One region of the Planococcus sp. FY231025 genome, then DNA from elsewhere that is predicted to be linked to it. Evidence: riboswitches for the same ligand, from Rfam matches in the RefSeq annotation. Region 1 holds a riboswitch; each other region holds the start of a gene.
What was found. A riboswitch is a leader RNA that binds a small molecule or an ion and turns the genes downstream of it on or off. The one in region 1 is predicted to bind cyclic di-GMP.
Positions count from the first base shown of each region.

Region 2: it holds a riboswitch for cyclic di-GMP, as region 1 does, so the genes downstream of both, ACTL32_RS05345 (amidase) here and ACTL32_RS01150 (DUF5667 domain-containing protein) in region 1, are expected to answer to the same signal.
Region 3: it holds a riboswitch for cyclic di-GMP, as region 1 does, so the genes downstream of both, ACTL32_RS05630 (S-layer homology domain-containing protein) here and ACTL32_RS01150 (DUF5667 domain-containing protein) in region 1, are expected to answer to the same signal.

Region 1 is NZ_JBQJJG010000001.1:262,531-267,530, forward strand. Features, by position in the region: gene ACTL32_RS01135 (alanine/glycine:cation symporter family protein) at 1-844, shown strand, start outside; gene ACTL32_RS01140 (hypothetical protein) at 1,145-1,402, shown strand; gene ACTL32_RS01145 (hypothetical protein) at 1,475-2,011, shown strand; cyclic di-GMP riboswitch class I at 2,253-2,336, shown strand; gene ACTL32_RS01150 (DUF5667 domain-containing protein) at 2,416-3,690, shown strand; gene ACTL32_RS01155 (GNAT family N-acetyltransferase) at 4,050-5,000, shown strand, end outside.
Region 2 is NZ_JBQJJG010000004.1:422,278-427,277, forward strand. Features, by position in the region: gene ACTL32_RS05340 (diguanylate cyclase) at 1-1,461, opposite strand, end outside; gene ACTL32_RS05345 (amidase) at 1,656-2,537, opposite strand; cyclic di-GMP riboswitch class I at 2,584-2,674, opposite strand; gene ACTL32_RS05350 (ribose-phosphate diphosphokinase) at 2,935-3,885, shown strand; gene ACTL32_RS05355 (neutral zinc metallopeptidase) at 4,269-5,000, shown strand, end outside.
Region 3 is NZ_JBQJJG010000004.1:481,102-486,101, forward strand. Features, by position in the region: gene ACTL32_RS05620 (DHA2 family efflux MFS transporter permease subunit) at 1-1,199, shown strand, start outside; gene ACTL32_RS05625 (NADPH-dependent F420 reductase) at 1,456-2,178, opposite strand; cyclic di-GMP riboswitch class I at 2,760-2,841, shown strand; gene ACTL32_RS05630 (S-layer homology domain-containing protein) at 2,898-4,190, shown strand; gene brnQ (branched-chain amino acid transport system II carrier protein) at 4,355-5,000, opposite strand, start outside.

The DNA of each region.
Region 1 (5,000 bases):
GCTGATTTCAGTTGTCGTCTTCGGCGGCATCCAGCGGATCGGCAAGGTGACGGAGATTTTCGTTCCGTTCATGGCGTTGTTCTATGTCGGTGGCGCAGTCGTAATTCTCGTGATGAACGTCAGCGCAGTGCCGGAATTCTTCAAGCTGATTTTCAGCAACGCCTTTTCTCCGGCGCCTGTCATGGGCGGATTTGCCGGTGCAGCGATTGTCGAAGTGATCCGCTGGGGCTTTGCCCGCGGACTTTATTCCAATGAGGCAGGGCTTGGGACAGCACCGATTGCCCACGCAGCGGCCATGACAGACCATCCCGTGAGACAAGGGTTCTGGGCCGTCATCGGCGTGGTCGTCGATACGCTGATTGTCTGTACTGCGACCGCTTTTGTGATTTTGTCATCTGGTGTTTGGACGGGCGAAGGGGCAATGGACAATTCGTCTGCGTTGACGAGCCTGGCATTTGAATCCTATTTCGGTGAATTCGGTGCAATTCTTGTCACCATCGCCTTGATATTCTTTGTCCTCTCAACGATCCTGGTCGTTGTGTTCTACGGTGCCAAGCAGGCAGAGTTCCTGTTCGGCACAAAAGCTTCTCACGGCATGCAGGTGGTTTATATCCTTGCTGTCATCTTCGGAGCTGTCGGTGCAGCCGAAGTGATTTGGGGCTTCCTCGACATCATGCTCGCGGCGATCCTCATTCCGAACGTCATCGCCATCCTGCTGCTGAGCGGGAAAGTGAAGGCGCTGACGACCGAGTTTTTCACATCGGAAGAGTATTATAAGAAAGACCAGAAAAAGAAGAGACGGAAAAAAGCGAGAAAAGCAGCGAGAGAGGGTTATGAATATTAACGCGATCCCAGCTGAATAAAAAGTATGAAAGCCTTGAACTCCCGAGTAGGAGGGTTCAAGGCTTATTTTGTGTCAGGAACCTGAGAGATTCATCGTTTTCGGATGAGTGCGAGGAGGGGAGCGGTTTCCATCGGAAAATAGCGCTGCTGATGGAAGGGGGGGACATGACAGTGTCTCTTCCCGTTTAAGGCTCGATTTAAAAGGCATTTTATGAGCATGTTTCCAGTCGGTTAGGGAATAAGAAAAGAAGAGGATGCATCGTAGCTATGCAGACAATTCGATTGTGGAAAGAGGGATAGGATGGATTTAAATACACAAGCGATTGAAGATTTGGTTAGTGCGGAGGAGTTAAGCGCAGTGAAGGAGTACTTCGAAACCAATGAGTCTGGAATACTGAATGAACTTGCTGAAATCGATCAGCACATCGCATTACGTCCTTTAGCGATCATCTTCGAGGAGCCGGACGGAGAACTCCAGAAGCGTTACCAAGCGATGAGTTTTTCGAAAGAGGCCAAAGAAGATGGAAGTGAAGGAGTAGTTGTTGAGCTGGTAAAATAAGTAGAGTGAAGAGCGTCCGTTGGGACGCTCTTTCTTATTTGCTATAATATGGAATAAAAGAGGTGAGTGTAGATGAAGAATAAACTGCTAACCTGGTTTTTAGTCATTTCATTAATGGCTAACGGGTGGTTTCTCTATAAGTGGCAGAAGGCGGAGGATATATATGAAGGGAAATTGGCTGCTAACCTTGAACAAACTACCCGTAATGCCGGATTTATGATGGGGGTGAGTCCGGCACAGATTTCAGCTGACCCTACATATATTAAGCTTAAACTGGAGGCGCTATCAGATGCCTTCGCAGCCGCTTCTGATATGTCGCATCCCGAGATGGACGTTTCGGTTGAGGAAACCGACTTCCAGTATTTTTGGGGCGCCCATCTCATCCTTGAACGGAACTACTTGCCGATCATTGAAAAGCTGCAGTATACGGATCAACCTCTTTCTATAGATGATCAAGAAAAACTGATGCAGCTTAAAACTAGTTTATTCGAATCCGGTTTGATTGGTGAATATGAACATCCAAGCGCCACGGATTCCTATATGCGGGCGGTTAAAGAATTCCTGAGGTTAGAAGGCGCCCTTACTGATGATGGGAATCTTAAACTATAAGCGAGCTGCTTCCTTCATGGGTAACAAAGAAGAACTCTAAACTAGAAAAAAGGGAGAATTGTTTGCGTGCCTGGCACGCAAACAATTCTCATTATTAAACAAAATTTTAAAATGAAATAAAAGGAAATAAAAAAGGTCTTAAAACCTATTCTACTTTTACCTTCTCGGAGTAAAATAGAATTAGTGAAAGAAAGGTTTTTCTAGATGCCGAAAGCAAGGGCAACGTAAACGCCATTCTTCATTTCAATAAAGGCAAAGCTTTCGAAAGAAAGTGACGCAAAGTCTCAGGCCTAAAGCCTTGTGCTACGGCGGCTGGACTGCTGAAGAATGATGAATGAAAACTTTCCCGGTTGATTTCTTAATTCTTCTGATTCAAATACAAATTTGATTTGGGAGGTTTTATTTTGGTTAAGGGTAAAAAGAAGATGCAGCGTTATTTCGCGGTGGGGTTGGTGTCGACGGTAACTGCGTTCGGTTTGGGCTCGACCCTCGTTTTCGCAGACGGGCACGAGGCAGAAGAGCAGGAAGCAGTAGAGACTGAAGGGATTGAAACGCCTGACGAAGTTGAAACGGACGAACCTGCCCAGCTGCCGGGGGACTGGTTCTATTTTATTAAAAAGCTGCAAGAGAATGTGCAGCTTGCGTTGACGTTCGATGACGTGAAGGAAGCTGAACTCTTTGCTTCATTTGTGGAAGAGCGGATTCAAGAAGCCGAGGCTTTGTTTGCCCAAGGCGAAGTAGAGCTCGCAGTTGAAACGCTGGAACGGGCGATTGCCCAGCAAGAGGAAGCGTTAAAGGCGTATGAAGAGGCAGCACCAGAAGAATCAGCTGCTGATGAAGAAAGCGCAGAAGATGAGGCTGGTGATGAGCCGGCAGATCCAGAGGCAGAAGAAGGCGAAGCTGCTGAGGAATCCGAGGAGGCACCGGTCGACGAAAACCGTGCGGCATTGGAAGCAAAATTCAGTTCCAACCTTCTGGCATTGCAAGCTGCACTCGAGAAAGTGGAGAATCCGCAGGCCAAAGAAGCACTGGCGAAAAATGTGGTGAAGGCCCAGGAACGCTTGGAACGTAAAATTGATAAGAAATTGGCGAAGCTTGAAGAATCTGACGGAGAAGAAGCTCCAGAGGAAGAAGAAGCGACAGAGGAAGAAACAACTGAAACAGAAACAGAAACAGGAGATGTCATCACAGAAGGCCCTGAGGAAGAAGCTGCCGATTCGGCCGAGCCGGAGGTAGTAAAAACAGAAGAAGGTGAAAGCTTCTCGGTAATGGGCACAGCTACAAAGAAAAATGTATCCGCTGAAAAACCAGCACAACCCATTGTAAAAAATGAGACAACGAAGAAAGCAGAGCCGAAAGCAGCTCCGCCAGTGAAAAAGGCAGAACCAAAAGCGGCTCCACCAGTAAAGAAGGCGGAACCGAAAGCCGCTCCACCGGTGAAGAAAGCGGAACCGAAAGCGGCTCCTCCGGTGAAGAAAGCAGAACCGAAAGCGGCAGCGCCAGTGAAGAAAGCAGAACCGAAAGCCGCTCCGCCTGAGAAGAAAGCAGAACCGAAGGCAGCTCCGCCGGTGAAGCAAGCAGAACCGAAAGCCGCTCAACCCGAAAAGAAAGCAGAGCCAAAAGCAGGTAAACCCGAGAAGCAAGAGTCACAGGACAAAGGGAAAAGTCCTAAGGATTGATTGAGGGTTTGTAAGACGAAAAATTCAATTGATAGAACATGCAGCCCTTAGCCGGGAAACCGGCTAGAGGGCTTTTTCTTTGTTGGCGCATGTAATCCAATGTTCGAAAATTTGCTGGCATAGAGTCAGGCTCTCCTGCTGGTGCTCACTTTATTTATTTTAGGTAGAAAAAAATTAACTTCCTTTTAACCTTGTTTCTATAGATTGAAAATTAAAGGGAAAGTTTTCCTATTTATTTCGGCTCGGAAAATTAAATAGGACAAGAGAAGCTTTTGGTGTGGTCGCAGATTGGTAGAAACAAGAAAGCCGGCAGAAGAAATCGGTATGTTATCAAGACACTTTTCAGAGGAGACGGGGCCATGAAGGACTTATATTTCGAAGAGAATTACGGGAAATTGTATGAAGCGATGGAAGGCGGGGAAACGGTGGTTTTCGATTTTTCACACCCTGCTGGACGGATCAGGCATCTGTTCATCAAACGGGAAATTCCATATCCGCTGCAGGGCGGCCCCTATTATGACCTGGTGACGCCATACGGGTACGGCGGACCTTTGATTCTCTATGCGGAAGCAGAGCGCAAGAATGAGTTGGTGGCAGAGTTCGAGCAGGCCTTTCAGTCGTATTGCAAGGAGAATAAAGTGGTCAGCGAATTTGTCCGTTTTCATCCGCTCGTTGAAAATGCGACGGATTTTACGGGGGGTTATGAAGTGGTTTTTTACCGGCATACGATCATAACGAATTTGGCAGCCTTTGAAGATCCGATCCAGCAGGAATACTCCAGCTCGTGCCGAAGAGATATCCGGCATGCGCTGAAGGCCGGCGTGGACTACCGAATCGTCCAAAAACCTGAGAGCCTGGCGCTGTTCAAGACCCTTTACTATTCCACGATGCAGCGCAATGAAGCAACCCGGTACTACTATTTCGACGATGCGTATTTTTCCAAGTGCTTGGAGCTGTTCAAAGAGAACCTTGTCCTGGTGGAAGTGTGGTACGAAGGACAAGTGATTGGCATGAGTTTGAATTTTACCAGTGGCAAGATTCTTCATGCCCATTTGACCGGAACGTTGAAGGAATTCCATCATTTATTTCCTGCGTTGATCCTGCAATATGGCTTGGCTGTGTGGGGGAAAGCGAACGGCTTTGCATTGGTCCATCATGGAGGTGGACGGACCAACCTGCCGGACGATACATTGTATTTGTTCAAAAAGAAGTTCGGCAGACAAGCGGAAGGTGAATTTTTTGTTGGCAAGAAAATCTGGAACGCGGATGTGTATGGGGCGTTATGTGAAGCGACGGGGAAGCTGGGAGAT
Region 2 (5,000 bases), on a different contig from region 1:
GACGATGTTTTCATGGGGATACCGGCTGCGCACGTGATTCAGCACTTCGAGACCGTCCATTTTCGGCATCACGCCATCCAGCAGGATCATGTAGTTCTCCTCCGGCTTGTACCACGGCGACTCCACGAAACTGGCGCCGTCGACGTGCTCCTCGATGCGCAGTTCGAACTCCTCCGGCTTCCAGGCCGAGAACTGCTTGGCCACGAGCCGGCGGACGAGGGCGTCGTCGTCGACGATGATGATATTGAGGCGGCGCCTGAACTCGCCGTCCACCGGTTCGTAGACGGCCGTCTGGCTGCGCCCGTTTTTCTTCGCCAGGTACAGAGCCTGCTCTGCCGTGCTCACGAGCGAATCCTGATTGGGCCGGTATTCACTGATGCCCGCTGAAAATGTGACGTGAAACGGCTCAGGCGGGGCGGCGGAAAAATCGGTTTCCGCAAAGGCGGAACGGATCCGTTCGACGAGCGCAGCGGCAGCCTGCGCTTTGGTATCCGGAAGGATCAAAGCGAATTCCTCGCCGCCGTACCGGAAGAAACTGTCCGACTCCCGTTTCATGTCCAACAGGAGCCGGCTGAAGGCGCGCAGTACGCTATCCCCGGCAGGGTGGCCGTACTGGTCGTTCACTTTCTTGAAATGGTCCAGATCCAGCAGGACGAGCGTGAAGGCGGACCGGGTCCGCTTCGACAGCGTCATCGTCTGCAGCAGCACTTCATTGAAGTACTTCCGGTTCCCGGCGCCTGTCAGTTCATCGTAAAACGTCCCTTGCGCGATCGCTTCCTGGTTCCGCAGGCGGTTCTTGACGTACGGGACGAAAACGGGCATGTTCAGGGGCTTCGCAAGAAAATCGGTGGCGCCGAGCTCCATCGCGCGGATCTGGTTGTCGATCCGGTCATCCGCACTGATGACGGCAATGGGCAGGAAACGGCTTTTGGCCGCTTCGTGGATCCGTGCGACCAGGTCGAATCCGTCGGCATCCGGCAAGTGCCGGTCCAATAGGACCATCTGGGGCTGGAGGGTGTAGAAAAATTCCATCCCTTTTTTGCCGTCGAGGGCGATGACGACCGGAATGCCCTGGCCTTCCAGGCTTTCCTTGACGGAAGCGGCGAACTCGACGTCCGGATCGATGACGAGGACAAATGATTTTTTGGCAGGGGCGGTCTCGGTAGAATTCGCGGGTGCTGCAGGAGCGGACTCTTCCGAAGCGAAAAAGGCCGTGAGCGCTGCCATGAAGCGTTCCAAGGACTGGAGGGGCAGCAGCGCCGTGCTGTCTTCTTGGTAGTAGGCCATCTGCGCAGCGCAATACTCGGACAGTTCCGTAAGCCCGATTGTGCCCGCGGTGCCTTTCATTGTATGTAAAAAACGGTAGACTTCCCGTTCCTGGACGTGCTGCTGCGCTTCCCATTGGGCGAAGTCCTGCTTCATCCGGCTGGCAAGCATTGCTTTGTAATTGACTGGGGACATCTGGGTTCACCTTCTTTAATGAGAATTTCTGGATGATTGCTATTATACTATATAGGTTCCTAACAAGGGATATTTGTAAACCATAATTTGTAAAGACATGCATATATAGAAAGTTTTTTATTGCGCCCGATTGGCGGGCACGGATTCCCACAGAAAAAGACCCGCTGATGGCCTGCATCAGCGGGTCTTGGGGGTTAAGGCTGCAGCGTCATCCAGCTGCCGACATGGTGGACGGCGATTCCTCTGTAAGCCGGGTTGCCTGCATAATGGGCAGCGACGGCCGCCAGTTCCTGATTCATGAACGCTTCGCCTTCTTCGGCAAATGTGATGATGCTGCCTTCATCGGTCACACCGGTTTCAACGCCGACGATGACGCTTTTGCCAAGGCGCTCGGCCATGGCCATTTCGTTTTTGACGATGTCGATGATCATCGGCGCGGAATCTCGGTACGCCATGATCGCGACGCCTGCCGTATTGGCGATGACCCACTCTGCGAGAAGGCCGCTGCCGTAAGTGTTTTTATAAGGGATCTCGTCAAACCAGAACGGCATATCGGCTTCCAGGGGAAGCGCGAATTTTGCCGTGCCGGTCTGGGCTTTTTTGAGGAGCGCCTGGAACGATTTCACGGTGGCGGCGCGGTTGGTATTCCAGCCGCTGTACAGATAAGGCTCGACGTCCAAATGGACACCCGCAAACCGGGCGTTTTCCGCTGACTTGCCTTGGTAATCCGCCACCCAGGCGAGGAACCGGTCCAGGTTGATATCGCCTTTCGGCGCAACCCACGAAGGGGCCCCGTCCAGCGCATACACGCCGATGCCCGCCGCTTTCGCTTTCCCGATGAAACTGCCGTAGGCTGACAGGGGGATGTCCCGGTCGATTTGGACATAGACTTTATTCAGTCCTTTGCTTTCAATGAATGCCAATGTGCCTGCTTCGTCATTCACGAACATCCAGGGGTTCCACAGCCAAGTCGCCCGGACGGATTGGGGCGCTTCGCTTGCCTGCACTTGCCCCGGATTGCCGAGGGCCATCAATGAACATATTGCCATGACCATCACCACCGCTTTTTTCAGCATTTTTTCTGTTCCTCCATTCTGTCAGCCGGGGCCCGCAGAATGGGTGCCTGGCAGCCTGACGACCGTGCACTGGTGATCAGTGGGCAGGCTCATGGCTTTGCGTCCTTACCTTTCGGATAAGTTTGCCTTTTTCAGATGATTTTCCTTATTGTACTGCTTTTTAAAGACTTTAGTCCAATTCCTATGGAACTATTAATGGCTATATGTCCGAAGCGGTTTTACAGGATTACCGCGGCTCTGTGCCTAAAGGGAAATACGGGCCGGCCAGGAGTTGGCGAAAGCCCTGCGAAACAGGTATCATAAAAGCAGCTGCTGCAGTTGCAAAGCAGTCCATTCACCTTCATGAAATCAACATTTTAAAAGTTTTACAATATATTTTGCGGAGGGGGACCATCAATTGCCATATCAATTAAGAAAGAACTTCAAACTCTTCACCTTGAATTCAAATCCGGAACTGGCGAAGGAAATCGCCGACCTGCTCGGCTGCGAGCTGGGCAAAAGCTCCATCAATCGCTTCAGCGACGGGGAAGTCCAGATCAACCTGGAAGAAAGCGTGCGCGGGACGGAGGTCTACCTGGTCCAGTCGACAAGCCAGCCGGGAAATGAGCATGTTATGGAGCTCCTGATCATGATCGATGCGCTGAAGCGGGCATCCGCGGAAACCATCAACGTGGTCATCCCGTATTACGGCTATGCGCGCCAGGACCGGAAAGCGAGTTCGCGCGAGCCGATCACGGCGAAGCTAGTGGCGAATATGCTGGAAACCGCAGGGGCGACCCGCATCATCACGATGGATCTCCACGCGCCGCAGATCCAGGGCTTTTTTGACATGCCGGTGGATCAGCTGCTCGGCGAGACGGTGTTGGCGAAGCATTTTCTTGAGAAGGGACTGGAAGACGCGATTGTCGTGGCACCGGACAACGGCGGACTTGGGAGAGCGCGCAAGCTTGCAAGTGACCTCGACGTGCCGATCGGCTTTATCGACAAGCGCCGGATGAACCCGGGCGAGCCGGAAACGGTGAACATCGTCGGGGACATCCAGGGCAAGAACGTCATCATCATCGTCGACATCATCGATACGGCCGCCACGATTGCGCTCGCCGCCGATGTTCTGGCGGAGCGGGGCGCGAAAGCCGTCTATGCGTGCTGCACGCATGGCGTGTTGTCCGGCGGGGCGATCCAGCGGATCCAGGAGTCGGCCGTCACGGAAGTGGTGGTCACGAACACCGTCCGCATCGCGCCGGAGAAGCGCATTCCGAAACTGACCATCCTGTCAGTCGCGCCGCTGCTGGCGGAAGCGATTGAGCATGTGCACAACGAGAAGCCGGTCACGCCGTTGTTCGAGTGATGGCAGAGGCTCTTAGGCGATAGAATAAATTCAATAAAGCGAGAGTCCGCAATCCTGCGGGCTCTTTTTCTATTGGCTGCTGCTGGAAGGGGCCCCGGGCAGCAAGAACAAAAAGGATGCCTTTGTCCTTCCCATATGAGTGCATCCATATAGGAGCTAATCCATTCAGCAAATTAAGCTGTATGAATAAATATAATAAATTTAACAGAATAATCAGATAAATATGGTATACTGGAAAGAAAATGGGTGTTGGTACATAGAAGCGGTTTTTCAGTCAAACAGCAAGCGGTATTGGGCATTTATTGAACTAAAGACAGTATGCATCGGAGGTGGAGAGTGGACGGAGAACAGGGCAAGGCCAATCGAAGGAAAGGAGAATTACCGTGGGGAAACTGCCTGGCAATATCCTTTTGGCCGTGGGGCTGGTTTTAGGACTGGGCGCATGCGGGCCGGAACAGGAAGCATCCACTAATGGAGATGCCGAAGAAGGAGCGGTTGAGGAAAGCGCGGAATTGGAATTGGTCGAGCTGCCGAAGGCGCCTGCAGCCGGAGCCGGTGAAACCTTGGGCTACGGGTTTACGGCAGACGAAAGCAGCGGGGCGATGACCAGTTTTTTGGAGCTCGCGATCAACGACGTCCACAGCATGTGGGCGGAGATGATGGTGCAGGGAGGCTACAGCATGCCGGTCGTCGACTATATCCTGACGTATGAAGGGGAAACGGAAGCGACGGGCTGCACCACTTCCGGGGAGACGGGTCCCGGCGATGCCTTCTATTGCTCGGAGGAAGACCTGATCGTGTTTGTGAACGAGTTGGCGATGGAGATTTGGAGAAGCGCAGCGGAAGCGGACGGGAGTCCAGAAGCCGGCGCTAAAGCCGGGGATTTTGCGGTAGCGGCTGCGATGGCCCACCTCTATGCGCATTCACTCCAAGGCGAATGGGGCTGGCTGCCCGCCGAAGCGGGCCAGGAAAGCCCCGTGCCTGCCGGAGGGATGGAGCTGAACGCAGAATGCCTGACAGGAATATGGGCACAGTCTGCGTACGGCAGTGACATGCTGGATACCGGTGCTGTGGAGCGGACGATGGAGACCTTGGCCGGCGCCGGCCAATTTGAC
Region 3 (5,000 bases), on a different contig from region 1:
CGCTTATCAGCTTGATTACAGGGACATTGATTGCAGCGCTCGCGGTCAATTTCGAGATGCTGATGGTTGCCCGCGTACTGCAGGCTGCAGGCATGGGCTTGCTGCTTCCGCTGATGTTCAATACGATTCTGGTCATCTATCCCCCTGAAAAGCGGGGGGCGGCCATGGGGTTTGTCGGACTGGTCATCATGTTTGCGCCAGCAACCGGCCCGACCATAGGCGGTTTATTAATCGAATACTTAACGTGGCATTTCATTTTCTGGTTCTCGCTGCCATTCCTGGTCATGGGACTGCTGATCGGGCTGAAGTATCTGGAAAACGTCACCGAAGTGACGAAACCGCGGATCGATCTGCTGTCAGTCCTGCTGTCAACTGCAGGTTTTGGAGGAGTGGTCTTCGGATTCAGTAAGGCCGGTGAAGGAGAGGCGGGATGGGGCAGCATGGTCGTTGTCACGTCCATCATCATTGGGCTGGTTGCTTTGTTCTTCTTCGTGCTGCGCCAGAATTCGATGAACGATCCGATGCTGGACCTGAGGGTTTTCAAATTTCCGATGTACGTAATCGGGCTGCTTCTGGTGATGATGTCTATGTTGATTATTATGTCGAGCATGATCATTCTGCCGATGTTCCTGCAGACAGGTGCCGGATTGTCTGTCTTTATTGCCGGGCTTATGCTATTGCCTGGTAGTGCGTTGAACGGGCTTCTCTCGCCCATTATTGGACGGTTATTTGATAAATTCGGACCGAAATGGCTCGTCATTCCGGGTCTTATCGTCGTCACGACAATGTTATGGTTTTTCAGCACGCTCACCACTGCTTCTTCAGTGGCGTTTATCGTAGCGCTGCACATTGGCCTGATGGTAGGGATCGCAATGATTTGGATGCCGTCTCAAACGAACGGCTTGAATCAGCTGCCCCCTGAATTATATCCGCACGGCACGGCGGTCATGAACACATTGCAACAGGTTATTGGTGCAATCGGGACAGCAGTAGCTGTCAGCATTTTGACAGGCGGTATGGAAAACTATTTACATGGATCCTCTGCACCGACCCGGCCGGCTGAAGTTGCCAATGCGATGGCTTCAGGATTGCAAAACGTCTTTCTGTTTACAGTAGGGGTCGCGATCATCGGCCTGATCATGGGATTCTTTATCCGCCGGGTCACAGTGCGGCGCGAAGTGATCAATTCGCCTCATTAATACTATAGAAACGGACGTACTCGTTAATAGTTAGAAATGCAGCTTACTTAAGAAGAAATAGAGTCTGTGACATATTAAATATGCTGGATTAAGCCAATTAAGAAACCTTTCACACGGTATGAGAAGCAGTTGGCTAAATGAAAAACACAAAAAATGAAGCTCAGTAGCTTAAAAGATAACTACTGAGCTTCATTTTTTTTCCTTTTTACGGATGCATAAAAATTTTTCATAGCCATGAACAGCAGGGGTTCTAGAATTAAGAATTATAGGTCTCCCGGTTAATTCTCACAATATCTTCATGTGTCATTCCAGCTGAAAACTTCTCCATGACCTTATCCCGCTGAATGGGTGCTTTTTCTTTATCGGCCTTATTCAAGGCTTCGATGAGTTCTTCTTTTGTCAGTTCGGTGCAGTAGGCAGGGGTTCCCGGCTGCTCTCTCCAGGAATCACTCAACGAGCCGCCATCCACTGCGTCGAAGCCAAGTTCATTCACGACATCGATCATCAATTGCTTTTGTGCGGGGTCATCACCGGCAATTGCCATGGCAATGCGGCCAGCCGTGCCTTCGGGAGTGCCTTTATTTTCTAACGTATAAGCTAACTGATTGCTGAATGCTTTGATGACCGGTCTTCCTATCTGGTTTGAAACCCAAACGCTTTCAACCATTCCGTTCTCAATTTCATCGATTTTATTGTCTCTGAATGGATAATAATTGGATGTGTCTGCAATGGTGACGTCCTCCCCAACCTGATCGACGATAGGACGAATGCTCGGCATGACATGAAGGGGGAGAGAAAGTAAAAGGATATCGATGTCGGCGATAACTTCTTCTGCATTCACAGGTGTTCCCGCAATGTCCTTGCTTTCCAGATGTTTAATGTCCCGGGCATCGGCAATTTTGACCTCGTGTCCATTTTCAACTAATTTTTTCGAAATGCTTGCTCCAATGGGGCCTGCCCCTATAATTCCAAATTTCATAACTTTTCCTCCTCATGTGAATTTATTTATATAGTAGTTCTATCTGCAAACTTTAAATGTGTCTGCTCCTTTCTAAGGTGCCAATAGGTGTCCTTAGTACATTTACATTGCCTTCTTCCTAAACTGCAAAGGAAACTTGCATGATTGAAGCAGGGCGATGGAACTTTATCAAATAGATTTATTCTCAAAAGCTTAGCCCCTTGCCGGAAATTTATTTAGTAGGCTAAATAAATTATAACACAAGAGAGGAAGGATGAAAAATGCAAACGAGGGGAATCCTGCTTAAACTTTCCATTTTGGAATTGGTGCAAATGTATAAAGGGAACGACCCAAACGGCTTATCTATCCTTAATGAGCAAGCTAGCTAAACGGAAGGCGCATAAAATCTGATGAGAAAAATTTGCCTGAGTACAGCTGCTAATTATCAGGCAATACAACAGAACGAAGCTGAAGGAATTACTGGTGAATAAAATGTATTTAATTACTATTTTTAACAATAATTAAATTAAAAACAGATATTAATATCTATACTTTAAAAACCTCTTCGCCTTTATGATTGAGATAAATGAAGAAACCCGCTTCATTGAGAAAGGCAAACTTATTGAAAAATAAGGACGCAAAGCCACGGGCCTAAGGCATGGCTATGGCCGCCGGGTTGCCAAAGAGAAGGGTTTTCCTTTTCCTTGGGGATCAGAAGGGAAAATAGAGGAGGAAAAGGAATGGTTAGAAAAAAGGTGTTTGCAGTAACGTTGTCTGCGCTGCTATTGTCCACATCAATCTCAAGCGGCGTATACGCAGCAAAAGATAACAGAAAAGGTGTCGAAATCACTTTCAAGGATACGGCAGAAATGACATGGGTGAAGGATTCCATCGGCCGTATGAAGTCGAAAGAGATTTTCCTGGGCCATAGCGACGGCTTGTTTGAGCCGTATGCTCCGGTTTCAAGAATCCAGTCGATCATCACGGTTGTTCGGTTAACGGGATTGGAAGACGAGGCATTGAAAAAGAAGGTGACAACTTTACCTTTTAAGGATGCGAGTTCGATCAATCCGAAGTACTATGGGTATTTGTCTGTTGCCCTTGAAAACGGCTTGCTTTCAGCAGATGAAAAGGTGTTTTCAGCGAACAAGCCGGCGACCCGGGTCTGGGTCTCAGAACTTTTGGTGAAAGCGCTAGGATTGGTTGAAGAGGCGGAAGAAGCGGCACAGGAAACACCTGAGTTCAAAGATGCCGATGAAATGTCTTCGGAAGAAGCTGGGTTCGTCAACGTAGCTGCAGAATATGAAATTTTTGCCGGCACTTTGGAAGGGTTCTTCAATCCGGGACATAATATCACAAGAGCCCAAATGGCTGCCGTCCTCGATCGCACGTATGGCACTTTGCTTGAAGAAGAAGGGGCTTTGACTGTCAACGGAGCGGTAACGAAAATCGAATTCATTAATGGGATAGGCTCAATCACCGTCAAAAACTTTAATGGCGAAGAGAAAGTGTACCAGATTGCAAAAGACCTGCTGGTCCAATTCCAGACGCGTTTCCTGACAGCTGATCAAATCCGGATTGGCGATACGGTGGAATTGTATGTAGAGAACGGCGTTGTCGTGGAAGCGTCCATTTATACAGAGACTGCAGGAGAAAGCCTGCTGCCGGGCATTCAGGAAGTGAAGGCCGAAGCAGAACTGGCAGACGGCACGAAGCTTGAACTTGCTTACTCCAATAAAAAAGGAAAAGAAAAAGTGAAGTTTGAAAGTAAGAGCGACGATGAAAAGATCGAATACCAAGGCAGTGAAGCTTTGACGTTTATCAAGGGTTATCTGACACAGTGGAACCTGTCCCCGGACATGGCGAAAGAACAACTGGAAGCTGTGGTTCTTGCTTCCTTCGGGCAAGAAGTGAAAGAACTGGAAGTCAAAGTGAAGTTTTCAAATGGCGAGAAACTGAAGCTTGAAGTTGAAGAGCAAGATGATGAAGACGAAAAAGAAGAAGATGAAACATCAGAGTCTGAAAACGAGTAATTAAGAGGTAATTCTAAAGGTTTGAAAGGGCAGCCGATTCGGCTGCCCTTTTTATCGTCTATGGAATGTATAGGGCTTGATGCTTGCCGGCAGAACTAAGGGAAATGATGAAAACCAGCCTTAACCGGCTGGTTTTTTATTATGGGTTGAAGAAGACAGGGAAGTTACAGCGATGAATGCCCTTTCATTTCATCACCGGACCTGCCCCTGAACTTATCAATCCCATAGCCAATCAGCGCTGCTAGAAACGCTGGCAGGACCCACCCCAGTCCCTGGGCAAAAAACGGGGCCCAACTGAGCCATTTGTTTACCGAGTCAAATCGATAGCCGAGGCTGTCCAGAACCTGATGAAATGCATAAATAGACGTTACCACTACTGAGAACCGGTACATCATCCGGCTTTTTCCGCCGATATGCTCGAATAAGGAGAGGATAATCAAGACAATCGCAATCGGATAAATAAACACCAATAAAGGAACGGCCAGCTCCAGAATGGAATTCAAGCCCAGATTGGACACCAACAAGCCGATTACGGAGAAAATAGCGACATAGCCGGTATAGGTTATCCTTGGATAAATTTCGTTGAAAAATCTGGAGCAGGCATTGATCAGACCGATCGCTGTCGTGAGGCAGGCGAGGATAACGATCAAACCGAATAGGAGGCCTCCACCGCCAGCGAACAAGAGACTGGCTGCTGCCGTCAGGATTTCCGCTCCGTTTTCGAATCCGTTCCCCTTTGGAATAACCCGGCCGATCCAGCCGAGTGAAAAGTAAACAACGGCCAATCCCAGGCCCGCTATGAGAGCGGCT